DNA from 2 places in the Nocardioides sp. Z50_6 genome. Region 1 is predicted to be linked to the other one. Evidence: riboswitches for the same ligand, from Rfam matches in the RefSeq annotation. Region 1 holds a riboswitch; the other holds the start of a gene.
The links. A riboswitch is a leader RNA that binds a small molecule or an ion and turns the genes downstream of it on or off. The one in region 1 is predicted to bind thiamine pyrophosphate.
Positions count from the first base shown of each region.

Region 2: it holds a riboswitch for thiamine pyrophosphate, as region 1 does, so the genes downstream of both, AC4BGE_RS03295 (thiamine phosphate synthase) here and AC4BGE_RS05250 (thiamine ABC transporter substrate-binding protein) in region 1, are expected to answer to the same signal.

Region 1 covers NZ_JBZAJB010000002.1:109,757-116,996, reverse strand. Annotated here, with positions in the region: gene AC4BGE_RS05270 (hypothetical protein) at 1-414, opposite strand, end outside; gene AC4BGE_RS05265 (MBL fold metallo-hydrolase) at 514-1,584, shown strand; gene AC4BGE_RS05260 (alpha/beta hydrolase) at 1,605-2,579, opposite strand; gene AC4BGE_RS05255 (sulfotransferase) at 2,605-3,573, shown strand; TPP riboswitch at 3,580-3,711, shown strand; gene AC4BGE_RS05250 (thiamine ABC transporter substrate-binding protein) at 3,704-4,762, shown strand; gene AC4BGE_RS05245 (ABC transporter permease) at 4,770-6,404, shown strand; gene AC4BGE_RS05240 (ABC transporter ATP-binding protein) at 6,406-7,240, shown strand, end outside.
Region 2 covers NZ_JBZAJB010000001.1:681,660-688,899, forward strand. Annotated here, with positions in the region: gene AC4BGE_RS03280 (thiazole synthase) at 1-5, opposite strand, end outside; gene thiS (sulfur carrier protein ThiS) at 2-199, opposite strand; gene thiO (glycine oxidase ThiO) at 196-1,251, opposite strand; gene AC4BGE_RS03295 (thiamine phosphate synthase) at 1,248-1,814, opposite strand; TPP riboswitch at 1,839-1,948, opposite strand; gene AC4BGE_RS03300 (ABC transporter ATP-binding protein) at 2,033-3,103, opposite strand; gene AC4BGE_RS03305 (ABC transporter permease) at 3,103-3,888, opposite strand; gene AC4BGE_RS03310 (ABC transporter permease) at 3,885-4,763, opposite strand; gene AC4BGE_RS03315 (ABC transporter substrate-binding protein) at 4,766-5,881, opposite strand; gene AC4BGE_RS03320 (hypothetical protein) at 6,041-7,240, shown strand, end outside.

The DNA of each region.
Region 1 (7,240 bases):
GCGCGAGGCGAGGCCCACGGCCAGCACCACGGCCGCCAGCAGGCATGCGGCCCGGGCCGCGTCGACCAGCGCCGGGAGGCCCCCGGCGGCGTCGCGCGTCGTACGCCGGAAGGAGAGGGCCGCGGTGGCGGTCGCGAGCAGCGTCAGGGTGGCCGGCACCACCCGGGCGCTGCCCTCGGCGGTGCCGGAGACGACCACGAAGCTGCCGCTCATCCACCCCTCGACGCCCGCGCCGAAGGCTCCGGTGACCAGGGCCCCCGCGGTGGTGAGCAGCTGGCCGGTCGACATCGACTCGGTGGCGATCAGCCAGGCCAGCAGCAGCGCCGCCGCCAGCGTCACCACCGAGGTGACCGCGGCCACCCGCGCGGCGCGGCGCCACGAGGCGAGCTGGCCGGCGGAGCGGGCGTCAGACATGCCTGACAGGGTGCCCCACCCTCCGCCGTGCCGTCCGGAGAAACCCACACCCTGAGACCCTGACCCACCGACCGACCACGGACGCCCCCTAGATTGGGGATGGTGCAGACACCCGCCTCGACCGCCGCCGCCGTCTCCCCCGACTCCGGGGAGCACTGGACCGCAGAAGGGGCCTGGCCGGTGGCCCCCGGCGTCTTCCGCATCCCCCTGCCCCTGCCGAACGACGGGCTCCGCGCGATCAACGTCTATGCGATCGAGACGCCCGACGGCCTGACCCTGGTCGACGGCGGCTGGGCGCTCGAGGCGTCCCGGGAGGTCCTGGACCGCTCGCTGAAGGCGATCGACCGCACGGTCGCCGACATCGGCTCCTTCCTGGTCACCCACGTGCACCGCGACCACTACACCCAGGCGGTCGCGCTGCGCGCCGAGACAGGTGCTCGGATCAGCCTCGGGCTCGCCGAGCGGCCGTCGCTGGAGGCCATCCGGGTCGGGTGGCGCGAGGACCCGCACGTGGCGCTGCTGGCCCGGGCCGGCGCCCCGGACCTCGCCCGCCGGTGGGACGAGCTGAACACCGGCCCGACCGAGAACCTCGGGGTGTGGGCCGATCCCGACACCTGGCTGGACCGCGACCTGACCCTGAGCGTGGGGGAGCGGACCCTGGACGCGGTGCACACCCCCGGTCACACCCAGGGCCACTACGTCTTCGCCGAGCGGGACGCCGGGCTGCTGTTCGCCGGCGACCACGTGCTCCCGACGATCACCCCCTCCATCGGCTTCGAGGGCGTCCCGCCGGAGCAGCCGTTGGGCGACTTCCTCGCCTCGCTGGCCAAGGTGCGGGGGCTGCCCGACCTGCGGCTGCTGCCCGCCCACGGCCCCGTCGCCGGCTCCACCCACGCCCGCGTCGACGAGCTGCTCGCCCACCACGAGGAGCGGCTGGCGCTGTGCCGGGCCGCCTTCGGCGCCGCGGCGGAGCTCACCGCCCACGACGTCGCCGGCCGGCTGCCGTGGACCCGCCACGCGCACGCCTTCGCGACGCTGGACGTCTTCAACTCCGCGCTGGCCACGATGGAGACCAAGGCCCACCTCGAGCTGCTGGTGGTCCGCGGCGAGCTCTCCCGGCACGAGGTGGACGGCACCGAGGTCTACCGGGTCCTGCCCCCGCGGGTCTGAGCGGTCCGGTCAGGCGCCGGTCAGGCGCCGGTCAGGAAGGACCCCACCTGGGCGGTCGCCCGCCGGGCCTCCGGGACCAGCGGCAGCAGCGGGTAGACGTGGAGCAGCCCCGGCTCCTCCACGGTGGTCAGCTCCCAGCCGGCCTGCGCGCCGCGCCGGGCCAGCAGCCGGCAGCCGGGCGCCAGGGTGTCGCGGGTGCCGTAGAGCAGCAGGGCCGGCGGCAGGCCGGCCAGGGAGCCGAGCGCGGGCGAGACCTCGGGCCGGGTCAGGTCCTCCTCGCCGCCCGCCCACCACCGGGCGTAGGCGCGGGTCTTGCCCACGAAGAGCCACGGGTCGTCCCGGCTGGCCAGCGCGGTCTCCTCCGGCGTGGTGTCGGCCAGGTCGACCCAGGGGGAGACGAGGACCAGCCGGGCGGCCACGGGCCCTCCGGCGTCGCGCATCGCCTGCGCCACCGCCAGCGCGTAGCCGCCGCCCGCGGAGTCGCCGCCCAGCACCAGCTCGCCCCCGGTCGCGGCGGCCTCCCGCGCCCAGCGGGTCGCCAGGGCGGTGGTCGCCGCGAACGAGTCGCGCCAGGTGTGCCGGGGCGCCAGCGGGTAGTCGGGCAGCACCAGCCGGGCCCCGGTGGTCGCGGCGAGCCGGCACAGCCACCGCAGGTGGAAGGGGTCCAGCGGGTGGGCGTAGCCGCCGCCGTGCAGGTGGAGCAGCGTCGGCCGGCCGGCCGCGTGGTCGGGCCGGCGCGGCGTCACCACCCAGGTCGGGTAGCCGGCCGAGTCGTCGCGGGCCACACGGAAGCGCCGGTCGAAGCGCGGCACCAGCATGGTCGGCAGCGCCGGGCTGCGGTCCCGGTGGCGGCGCTCGACGGAGGCCCGCTCCTGCTCGGCGTCGACGAGCTCGCCGGTACGCCGCACCCGGGGCAGCGCCCAGGCCAGCAGCCGGTGCCGGCGGCTGGGGCCGGGGCCTGGACGGAAGAGCTCGGAGTGCGGGACGCGGGTCACGGTCGCACCCTAGGCTCAGGCCACCATGACCGAGCCGTCCAGCACGCCGTCCGAGGGTCCCGCGGCAGCCGTGCCGGACCCGCTGGTGCTCTACCTCGCCGGCTGGGGCCGCAGCGGCTCGACGCTGCTGGAGCGGCTGCTGGGAGAGCTCGACGGGGTGACCCTGCTCGGTGAGGTGGTCCACCTCTGGGAGCGCGGTGTGCGCCGCGACGAGCTGTGCGCCTGCGGCGCGGCGTTCTCGGCCTGCCCGTTCTGGACCGCGGTCGGGGAGCGGGCCTTCGGCGGCTGGGGGCGGGTCGACGTCGACCGGGTGGCCCACCTCAAGGAGCAGGTCGACCGGCAGCGCCGGCTGCCGAGCACGCTGCGCCGCCACCCGTCGCCGGCCACCCGCCGCGCGGTGCTCGACTACGCCGGGCACTACCGCGCCGTCTACGCTGCCGCGCGCGAGGTGGCGGGGGGCGCCCGGGTCCTGGTGGACTCCAGCAAGGAGATCCCCACCGCCGTGACCCTCAGCCACCTGCCCGACCTGGACCTGCGGGTGCTGCACGTGCTCCGCGACCCGCGCGGGGTGGCGTACTCCTGGGCCAAGACCGTGGCCCGCCCGGAGGCGGGCGGCGAGCCGATGCCCCGCTTCTCCCCGGCCCGGAGCACCGCCTTGTGGGTCTCGGGCAACCTGACCGTGCAGGCCCTCCCCTGGCGGGGCGCCCCGCTGGCCCGGCTGCGCTACGAGGACCTGGTCGCCGACCCGGCCGGGGCGGTGGCCGCGAGCTGGCAGGCCCTCGGGCTGCCGGGCAGCCCCGCCCTCCCGCTGCTCGGGCCGCACGAGGTCGAGCTGGGGCCCTGCCACTCGGTGGCGGGAAACCCGATGCGCTTCCGGACCGGCCGCACCGAGCTGCGGGCCGACGAGGAGTGGCGCAGCGAGATGACGGCGCGCGACAGGCGCCTGGTGACCGCCCTGTCCTGGCCGGTGCTGCGCCGCTTCGGCTACCGGTAGTATCGCCGGACCAGACAGGGGAGCACCCGGTGTCGCGACGCGTCGACGACATCCATGTGCTGAGAGTGCGGAGAGAGCCGCAGACCCTCCGAACCTGCACCGGTTAGCACCGGCGAAGGGAGTCAGAGAAGTGAAGACCCATGCCCTCCTCGCGTCCGTGGCGGTGCTGAGCGCGGTCACGGCCGGCTGCAGCGCCCTCGGCGACGACAACGACGACACCGCCGGCGCGGACGAGCGTGACCGGGTCATCCTGGTCACCCACGAGTCCTTCCAGCTGCCCGAGGAGCTGATCGAGGAGTTCAGCGAGCGGCACGACCTCGACCTGATCGTCCGGGCCTCCGGCGACGCCGGCTCCCTGAGCGCCAAGCTCGGGCTGACCAAGGAGAACCCGCTCGGGGACGCCGCCTTCGGCATCGACAACACCTTCGCCTCCCGCGTGCTCGCCGAGGGTGTCTTCGCCCCCTTCGAGGCCCCGCTGCCGGCCGGCGCCGAGGAGTTCGCGCTGCCCGAGGGGGCCGACCGGCTCACCCCGGTCGACGTGGGCCACGTCTGTGTCAACGTCGACGACACCTGGTTCGCCGAGCGGGACGTGAAGCCGCCGCGGACGCTGGCGGACCTCGCCGAGCCGGCGTACCAGGACCTGATGGTGGTGCCGGCCGCCTCGACCTCCTCGGTCGGGATGTCCTTCCTGCTCGCCACCGTGGCGGCCTACGGCGACGAGTGGCCCGTCTACTGGCAGTCGCTGGTCGACAACGGCGTCAAGATCGTCGACGGCTGGAGCGACGCCTACTACACCGACTTCACCCAGGGCGGCGAGGACGGCACCCGCCCGATCGTGCTCTCCTACGACTCCTCCCCGGCGTTCACCGTCCCCGAGGGGAAGAACCGCTCCACCACCAGCGCGCTGCTCGACACCTGTTTCCGCCAGGTCGAGTACGCCGGGGTGCTGGCGGGCGCGTCCAACCCCGAGGGGGCCGAGGTGCTGGTGGAGTTCCTGGTCGGCCGGTCGGTGCAGGAGGCGCTGCCGGAGTCGATGTACGTCTTCCCGGTCGACGCCTCCGTGGAGCTGCCCGAGGCCTGGGCCGCCCACGCCGTCCAGCCCGACGAGCCGTTCACCGTGGCGCCCGAGGAGATCGCGGCCAACCGCGAGCGGTGGCTCCAGGAGTGGACCGAGCTCACCACCCGGTGACCGGGTCGTGACCCGTCGGCTGCTGGCGCTGGCCGCCCTCTCCGCCGGACCGCTGCTGGTGCTCGGCGTCTTCTTCGTGCTGCCGGTGACCGGAATGGTGGCCCGCGGGTTCTGGGTCGACGGCGCCTTCGACCCCGGCGGGGTGCTCGAGGTGCTCCGCCGGCCCCGGGTGCTGCGGGTGCTCTCCTTCACCGTGGGCTCGGCACTGGCCGGGACGCTGCTCTCGCTGGTGCTCGGGCTGCCGGCCGCCTACGCGCTGAGCCGGCTCGCCCTGCCGGGGCGCCGGGTGGTCCGCGCCGCGCTGCTGGTGCCGTTCGTGCTCCCCACCGTGGTGGTCGGCGTCGCCTTCCGGGAGCTGCTCGGGGAGTCCGGCCCGCTCGGCTTCCTCGGGCTCGACGGCACGCCGGTGGCGATCGTGCTGGGCCTGGCCTTCTTCAACTCCGCCGTCGTGGTGCGCGGGGTGGGGGCGGCGTGGGAGTCCCTCGACCCGCGCCCGGCCGAGGCCGCTGCGGCCCTCGGTGCCCCCCCGTGGCAGGTGCTGCGCACGGTCACCCTGCCCGCCCTGCGGCCGGCCATCGTCTCCTCGGCGTCGGTGGTCTTCCTCTTCTGCGCGACCGCGTTCGGCATCGTGCTCACCCTCGGCGGGGTCCGCTACGCCACCGTGGAGACCGAGATCTACCTCCTGACCACCACCCTCTTCGACCTGCGGGCGGCGGCCGCCCTCTCGCTCGTCCAGCTGGCGGTGGTGGCCGGGTTGCTCCTGGTGACCGGCCGGCTCCGCGCGACCACGGCCGCGGTCGCCCGGCGTACCGCCCGCGCCCGGCGCCCGGGTCGCCACGACGTCTGGGCGCTGGCGATGACCGGTCTGCTGCTGGCCTTCGTCGCCGCCCCGCTGGTCACCCTGGTGCTGGGCTCGCTGCGGGTCGGCGGCGCCTGGAGCCTGGGCAACTACCGCGCCCTGGGTGGGCGTGGCGACGACGGGGCGCTGCTGGTCCCGGTGACCGAGGCGCTGGTCAACTCGCTGCGGATCGCGGTGGACGCCACCTGGATGGCGCTGCTCCTCGGGCTGCTGCTGGCGGTGCTGGTCACCCGGCGCTCCCAGACCCGCACCGAGCGCCGGCTGAGGTCGGGGATGGACGCCCTCTTCATGCTGCCGTTGGGGGTCTCCGCGGTCACCCTGGGCTTCGGCTTCCTCATCACCCTCGACCGGCCGCCGGTCGACCTGCGCGACTCGGCGCTGCTGGTGCCGATCGCCCAGGCGCTGGTGGCCCTGCCCCTGGTGCTGCGCACGCTGGTCCCGGTGCTCGCCGGTGTCGACGACCGGCTGCGGCAGGCGGCCGCCTCGATGGGTGCCGGACCGGTGCGCACCTGGGTCACCGTCGACCTTCCGGTGGTGTGGAAGCCGCTGCTGGCGGCCACCGGGTTCGCCTTCGCGGCGTCGCTGGGCGAGTTCGGGGCTACCTCGTTCCTGGCCCGCGACGACCGCCCGACGGTGCCGGTGGTGATCTTCCGGCTGATCGGCCACCCCGGGCAGATGAACTACGGGATGGCCCTGGCCGCCTCCGTGGTGCTGGCGGCCACCACCGCGCTGGTGATGCTGGCCGTGGAGCGGCTGCGGGTGCCGAGCGTGGGAGCCTTCTGACATGGCCGGCGACCAGCAGGGGCTGCAGCTCGAGGGCGTCGAGGTGCGCTACGACGGCGTGCCCGCCGTGGTCGACGTCGACCTGGAGCTCCCACCGGGCGAGGTGCTCGCCGTGCTCGGCCCCTCGGGCTGCGGCAAGTCGACGCTGCTGCGCGCGGTCGCCGGCCTGGAGCCGGTCACCGCCGGCACGGTCCGCTTCGGCGGCGAGGACCTGGGCGGGCGCCCCACCCACCGGCGCGGCTTCGCGCTGATGTTCCAGGACGGCCAGCTCTTCGCCCACCTCGACGTGGCGCGCAACGTCGGCTACGCGCTGCGCCTGGCGCGGCGTCCCCGGGCCGAGGTCGCCCGCCGGGTGGCTGAGCTCCTGGCGCTGGTGGGGCTGGAGGGCTACGGCGCGCGGATGCCGGCGACGCTCTCGGGTGGCGAGCGGCAGCGGGTGGCGCTGGCCCGGGCCCTGGCCGTGCGGCCGCGGCTGCTGCTCCTCGACGAGCCGCTCTCCGCCCTGGACGCCGCGCTGCGCGAGTCGCTGGCCCAGGACCTCCGCGCGATCCTCACGGCTGCGCGGACCACGGCGGTGATGGTCACCCACGACCACGAGGAGGCGTTCACGGTCGCCGACCGCTTGGCGGTGATGTTCCGCGGCCGGGTCGTGCAGGAGGGGCCCATCGGCGCGGTGTGGTCGGCACCCGCCACCCCCGAGACCGCGGTCTTCCTGGGCTACGCCACGGTGCTCACCGGCGCCGCGGCGCACCGGCTGGCCGACGCGGCCGGCCTGCCCCGCGGCGGGGGGCTCGCACTGCGCCGCTCGGCGCTGCGGGTGGCGGCCGACGGCCGGC
Region 2 (7,240 bases), on a different contig from region 1:
CTCATCCGCCCTGCACCGCCTGCACCACCTCGACGACGTCGCCGGGCCGCAGGGCGTGCCCGACCCGGGCCGCCCGCGGCACCACCACTCCGTTGACGGCGACCGCGCACCCGGTCTCGGGCACCCTGCGGTGGCGCAGCAGGGTGGCGAGGTCCTCCTCGGGCACCTCGATCGGTCGTCCGTTGACCACGATCCTCATGGGCTCCTCCTCGGGTGCGGTGTCGCCGCGGGCCGCCGGCGCGGGTCCCAGGGCGGATGGACGGTCCCCGACTCCAGGTGGTCGGCGACCAGGCGCGCGGTCAGCGGGGCCAGCAGCACGCCGTGACGGTGGTGGCCGGCGGCCAGCAACACCCCCGGCAGGGGGGTGGGGCCGACCAGCGGCCGGTTGTCGCGGGTGCCGGGACGGTCCCGGGCCACCGCCTCCAGCCAGGTCGCCCGGTCGAGCGCCGGAAGAAGTGCGCGGCCCGCGTCGAGCAGGCCGTGCACCCCGCCCGCGGTCACCTCCGGGCCGGTGTCGTGCTCCTCGGCGGTCGCGCCGACCACCACCTCGCCGTCCGGGCGCGGCACCAGGTAGACCGCTCGCCCGCGCACCAGGCCGCGCACCACGTGACGCGGCGGGTCCGCGCTGCGCACCCGCAGCACCTCGCCGCGCACCCCGCGGACCAGCCCGGCGAACGGCGTCGGCAGCCGCGACCCGGTCGCCACCACGACCGCGTCGTGGTCGGGTCCGGGGGCGGGCTCCCGGTCGAGGAGCCACTCGCCGGGGACCAGCGCCTCGCCGAGCCGCCGCCGCAGAGCGGCCATGACGGCCCGCGGGTCGACGGCGAGGTCGGCGGGCAGCCGGAACCCTCCGGCGCTGCGGCCCAGGCAGGGCTCGGCGGCCCGGAGCGCCACCCGGTCCAGCTCCTCCACCGGCTCCCCGAGGGCCTCGAGCAGCCCGGCCTGCCGGGCGAGCTCCTGGAGGTCCCCGGCGTCGTGGCCCACCAGCAGCGTGCCGGCCGTCTGCAGCCTCAGCCCCAGCCGGCCGGCCAGCCCCGGCCAGAGCCGCGCCGACCGGCGCCCGGCCGTGAGCAGGTCGGTCTCCCCGTGCCAGGTCTCCCCCGCCGGGCAGAGCATCCCGGCGGCCGCCCAGGACGCTCCGCTCCCCGGCACCGGGTCCTGCACCGTGACCCGGTGACCGCGGTTCGCCAGCTCCTCGGCGCAGGCGAGCCCGATGATCCCGGCCCCGAGGACTCGCACCCGCAGGCTCACGCGAGGGCCGCCACCAGCTCCTTGGCCGCCGCCACCGGATCCCGCGAGGCCCAGATCCCGGCGATCACCGCGACCCCGTGCGCCCCCGCCCCGCGCGCCCGGGCCGCGCGCCCGGCGTCCACCCCGCCGATGGCGACCAGCGGCAGCACGCCCGTCGCCCAGGTGAGTGCGAAGGCCCCGAGCGGGTCGGGGATGCCGCTCTTGCTCGAGCTCGACCAGACCGGCCCGAAGCCGGCGTAGGACGCCCCCGCGGCCGCGGCCCGCAGCACGTCGTCGCGGCTGCGGCAGGTGGCACCCACGAGCAGGTCGGGGGCGACCCGGCGGGCGGCGGCCACGGGCAGGTCGTCGGCACCGAGGTGGACGCCGTCGGCCCCGGCCGCGAGGGCGACGTCGAGCCGGTCGTCGACGACCACCCGGGCGCCCGCCGGGCGCACCGCGCCCACCACCGTCCGGGTCAGGTCGAGGACCTCCCGGTCGGTGCCGGTCTTCTCTCGCACCTGGAAGCCGTCGACGCCGGCCGCGGCGAGGTCGGGCAGCAGGGAGAGGTCGTCCCTGGCGGACACGAGGCAGAACAGACGGGGCAGCAACACCTGGACTCCTGACGCTTCCTTCGCCGGCATGACCCGGATCAGGTTCTACGGTCGGAGCGGCTCAGCTCCCTCTCAGCCCGCTGCCGCAGGCTCCCGTGGTGGACGTCAGCGACGATAGCCAAGGTCCCGAGCAGGTGTCCAGAGTGGTGACCGCGGCCGGCCGGCGGCCGCGCCCGGCGGCCGGTGCGCCCTCAGGCGCCGACGACCAGCACCGGCGCCGGATTCACGCCCAGCGCGACGCGGTCGCCCGGGCGCAGCCCGGAGGCCTCCGAGCTGGCCAGCTGGGCGACCAGCTCGGGCCCGTCGGGCAGGGCGACGTGGACCCGCGAGACCGGCCCGAGGAAGCCCACCGAGACCACGGTGGCGCTCCCCTCCGGGTCGGCGGTCAGCTCCAGCGACTCGGGGCGCACCAGCGCCAGGCCCTGGCCCGTGGCCGATCCGTCGAGCACCGGCACCCGCTGACCCAGCACGTTGGCGTGGCCCGACTCGACGGTCGCCGGCACCCGGTTGGAGAGCCCCACGAACTCCCCGACGAAGGCCGTCGCGGGCGCGGAGTAGAGCTCGGCCGGCGGGGCCAGCTGCTCGAGACGGCCGGCGTTCATCACCCCGACCCGGTCGGCCACCGCGAGCGCCTCCTCCTGGTCGTGGGTGACGAAGAGGGTGGTGGTGCCGACGTCGAGCTGGACCTTGCGGATCTCGTCGCGCAGCTGCACCCGGACCTTGGCGTCCAGCGCCGAGAGCGGCTCGTCGAGCAGCAGCACCGAGGGCTCCACGGCAAGGGCGCGAGCCAGCGCCACCCGCTGCTGCTGGCCACCGGAGAGCTGGTGGGCGTAGCGCGCCTTGTGCTCGCCCAGGCCCACCAGGTCGAGCATGTCGCCGGCCCGGTCCCGCCGCTCCTTGCGCCCGCGGCCGCGCATCTTGAGGCCGAAGGCCACGTTCTCCAGGACGGTCAGGTGCGGGAAGAGGCTGTAGGCCTGGAAGACCATCCCCATGTCGCGCTTGTTGGCGGGCACGGCCGAGAGGTCCCGGTCCCCCACCCGCACCGTGCCGCTGTCCTGGCGCTCGAGCCCGGCCAGGATGCGCAGCGCGGTGGTCTTGCCGCAGCCCGAGGGACCGAGCAGCACCACCATCTCGCCCGGCTCGATCCGCAGGTCGAGCCCGTCGAGGGCACGGACCTCGCCGTAGTGGCGGTGCAGGTCGGAGAGCTCGACCGCCAGTCCGCCGCTCGCGTCCTGCTGCGAGACCTGGGGTTCGTTGGACATCACTTGCCTCCGGACATGGTGCGTCGACCGCGGTCGAAGAAGGAGAGGAGCAGCAGCAGGACCGCTGCGAAGAGGATCGAGGCGAGCGCGGCCGCCATCGAGGTCTGGGCGTCGCTCTTGCCCAGCAGCACGATCGCGACCGGCAGGGTCTCGTAGTTGAGGAGCGAGGCGAAGGTGTACTCGCCCAGCACCAGCGCGATCGAGATGAACGCGGCACCCAGCACGCCGGGCCAGATGTTGGGCAGCACCACCCGGACGATCACCGTCCACCAGCCGGCGCCCAGCGAGCGGGCGGCCTCGGAGAGGGTGCTCACGTCGAGGGCGGCGAGCGAGGCGTCGATCGCGCGGTAGGCGTAGGGCAGCACCAGCACGACGTAGGAGAAGGCCAGCACCAGCGAGGTCTCGCCGAAGACGTAGCGCAGCCAGCTGTAGACGTTGGAGCTGCCGACCACGATCACCAGCGCCGGGATGGTCAGCGGCAGCAGGCAGAGGAACTCCACCAGCCGGGAGGCGCGGGGCACCCGCAGGCGCACCCAGACCATCGTCGGGACCAGCAGCACGACCATGCCGACCACGGTCAGCGCGGCGAGCACCAGGCTGGTCACGATGGCCTGGGACATCGTCGGGTCGTCGAGCAGGCCGCGCCACGCCTCGCCCGAGCGGCCGCCGCCGCGCACCTTGGTGCTGAAGTCGAGCAGCGCCACCAGGGGCAGCAGGAAGAACGTCGCGAAGGCCGCGATCAGCAGGCCGCGCACCACGCGGCCGGCCACGCGCCCGGCCGTCACTGGAGCCACCTCGAGGTACGACGCAGCAGCAGCGCGTAGCCGATCATCACGACCACCACCACCAGGATCATCTGAAGCGCCAGGGCGAAGGCGAAGTTGGCCTGGCCCAGGACCACCTCGCTGGTCAGCGCGGAGCGGATCAAGAGCGGGGTGATCGGGGCGCCCTGGCTGACCAGGGCGGCCGCGGTCGCGTAGGCGGCGAACGCGTTGGCGAAGAGCAGCAGTGCCGAGCCCAGGAAGGCCGGGAGCAGCAGCGGGAAGCCCACCTGGGTCCAGTACTGCCGGGTGCTGGCGCCGAGGTTGACGGCCGCCTCGCGCCACTGCGGGCGCAGTCCCTCCATGGCGGGGAGGAAGACGATCACCATCAGCGGGATCTGGAAGTAGGTGTAGACCAGGATCAGCCCGGGCAGGTCGTAGAGCCAGCCGGAGCCGGTCGCGTCCATCCCGAAGACGTCGGCCAGCAGGTTGGTGAGCAGGCCCCCGAAGCCCAGCGTCGCCATCCACGCGAAGGCCAGCGTGACCCCGCCGAACTGGGCGAGCACGCTGCAGATCGAGGTCACCACCCGGCGCACCAACGAGGCGGGCGGCGAGCTGACCACCAGGTAGGTGAGCACCGCGCCCAGCACCGCGCCGATGGCAGCGGAGGAGGCGGAGAGCACCACGCTCTGCCACAGCGCACGCAGGGCGGTCTCGCCGCCCAGCGCCTCGATCTTCTCGGTGGAGAAGCCGCCGTCGGTGTCCTGGAAGGCGCCGACGACCACGGTGATCGTGGGGACGACCAGGAACGCGGTGACGAAGACCAGGAACGGCAGCAGACCCACCGACGGGCCGACGCCGAAGCGCCGACCCGTCGAGGTGGAGACGTGGGTGCTCACCGTCAGCCGACGGCCTTGGCCCAGTTGTCGGCCAGGTAGGCCGCCATCTGCTCGGACTCCTTGTCGGTGGGCACGACCGGGTCGCCGCTCACCTCGGGCAGGTTGGCCCAGAGCTCCTCGTCGATGGTGCCGGCCTCGACCATCGCGTCGGCGCGGATCGGCCGGGCGCCGCCGGCGAGCCAGATGTTCTGCCCCTCGTCGCTGTAGAGGAACTCCTGCCACAGGCGTGCGGCCGCCGGGTGCGGGGCGTCGGCGTTGATCGCCTGGAAGTAGTAGCCGGCGATCGGCGCCTCGGCGGGGACCACCACCTCCCAGGTGTCGATGTCGTTGGTGATCGCGGCGTTGTTGTAGTCCCAGTCGATGACCACCGGGGTCTGGCCGGACTCGATCGTGGCCGGGGTCGGGTCGACCGGGATGAAGTTGCCGGCCTTCTTCAGCTTGGCGAACCAGTCGACGCCGGGCTTGATGTCCTCGACCGAGCCGCCGTTGGCGATGGAGGCCATCACCACGCCCGAGAACGCGGCGCCGGCCTGCGTCGGGTCGCCGTTGAGCGCGACCTTGCCCTTGAACTCGGGCTTCAGCAGGTCGTCGAGGGTCTTGATCTCCGGCACGGCCGAGGAGTCGTAGCCGATGGACATGAAGCCGCCGTAGTCGTTGACCCACTCGCCGTCCGCGGCCTTGAACTGCTCGGGAATGTCGTCCCAGGTCTGCACCTTGTAGGGCGCGTACATGTCGACGTTGGCGAGCGCGACCGACTGCCCGAGGTCGAAGACGTCGGGGGCGCGCGTGCTCCCCTTGAGGTCGTTGGCCGCGTTGATCTCGTCCTGGCTGGCCGCATCGGGCTGCGCGGAGTTGACCTTGATGTCGTACTTCTCCTCGAAGGTGGAGATCATCTCGCCGTAGTTGGCCCAGTCCGGGGGCAGCGCGATGACGTTGAGCTCGCCCTCCTCCTGCGCGGCCTCGACGAGACCGTCGAAGTCGCCGAAGTCCTCGACGGAGGTGGCCTTGGCGGCGTCGCTGTCGGCGTTGTCGGAGTCGGACTCGGGCGCAGCGCACGCGGCGAGGGACGCCATCGTCGCGAGGGCCGCGATCGAGACGAGGGAACGGCGGAACTTCACTCAGACCTCCAGGGCTGTGACGGTGAAACCTAGGTGCAATCTAGCGCGGCGACGCCCCCTCGGCGCCGCCGACCTCCGGCGGGGCGACCGGGCTAGACCGATCCACGGCCTCGCCCGGGCCGCGTTTTGGGGGGCTCCGAGGCGGGGAGGGTGGCGGGCATGTCCTCGCCTCGCCTCCCCCTCCTCGCCGTTCCCCTGCTCCTGCTGGCCGGCTGCTGGACCTCCGACGGCGGCGAGGTCGAGGCCCAGCCGGTCCAGCCGGTGGTCCGCGAGGCGGCGACCGTGCCGGACCGGGACCCCGACACCGTGGCCCGGCGGCTGGCGGCGCTCGACCCGTGCACGCTCGGCCGGTCCGGGTGGCCGGGCGAGACGGACGCGCTGGCGGTGGCGCCCGGGTGGTGCCGGGTCTCGGACGAGCGGGGTCGGGTCGTTGATCTCGAGATCGGGACGACGCTCTCCCAGGACGACCGCTACTACCGGACCCGGGACGTCCTCGGCGGGGTGGTGGCCTACCACACCACCCCGGTGAGCATGCACTGCGGTTGGCAGCTCCCGGTCGACCAGGAGCGGGCGATCGAGGTGAGCTCGTTCAACAGCTCCTGCGCCCAGACTCGCCGCACCGCGCGAGCAGTGGCCCAGTTGCTCACCCGGGATCCGGAGGCGGCGCTGGCCGAGCCCTCCGCGGCCCTGGTGCCCGCCTGCGAGTGGGTCCTGCACGGCCACGGCGAGCTCACCGACGGCGAGTCCCTCGAGCCCTACCTGTTCGGCTCGAACGGAGGCAGCGGCGAGTGCTCCGTGCGCGGCGGCGCCGATCCGCCGGTCCTCGGCGACCTCCTGCTCGGCGTCTCCCTCGACTACGGGACCCGGGCGGACCTCGTGGTGCCGTCGCCGCCGGTGCGGCCCGTCACGGTGGCGGGCCACGTCGCCACGGTCGACGACCGGGAGGGCGGCTGGGGGGAGGGCTGCACGCTGAGCGTCGCCGTCTCCCCGGTGGCACCCCAGGTGCCCTCGGGCACCGCCGACATCCTGCGTCTGCGCGTGCTGGCGCCCGACTGCCCCGGCGCGCGCCGGGCCGCGGCGAAGATGCTCACCGAGGCAGACACGGAGCTGCCCACGGAGCTGCCCACCGACCTGCTGACGGACGGTCCCGTGCTGTACCCGCGAGGCGAGTCCGACCTCGCGGCCGTCGGGACCTGCACCGAGATCGTGCAGGCCGTGCAGCGCGGGTGCGCGCCGCTGCCGGACGAGGTGCAGGTGCCCGAGGAGCCAGCCGCCCGGCTGCGGGCCGCGCAGGCGGACCCGGCGGTCCTCTGCGCCGCCCTGCTCCCGCACGCGCTCGATCAGCTCGATCCGCGCGTC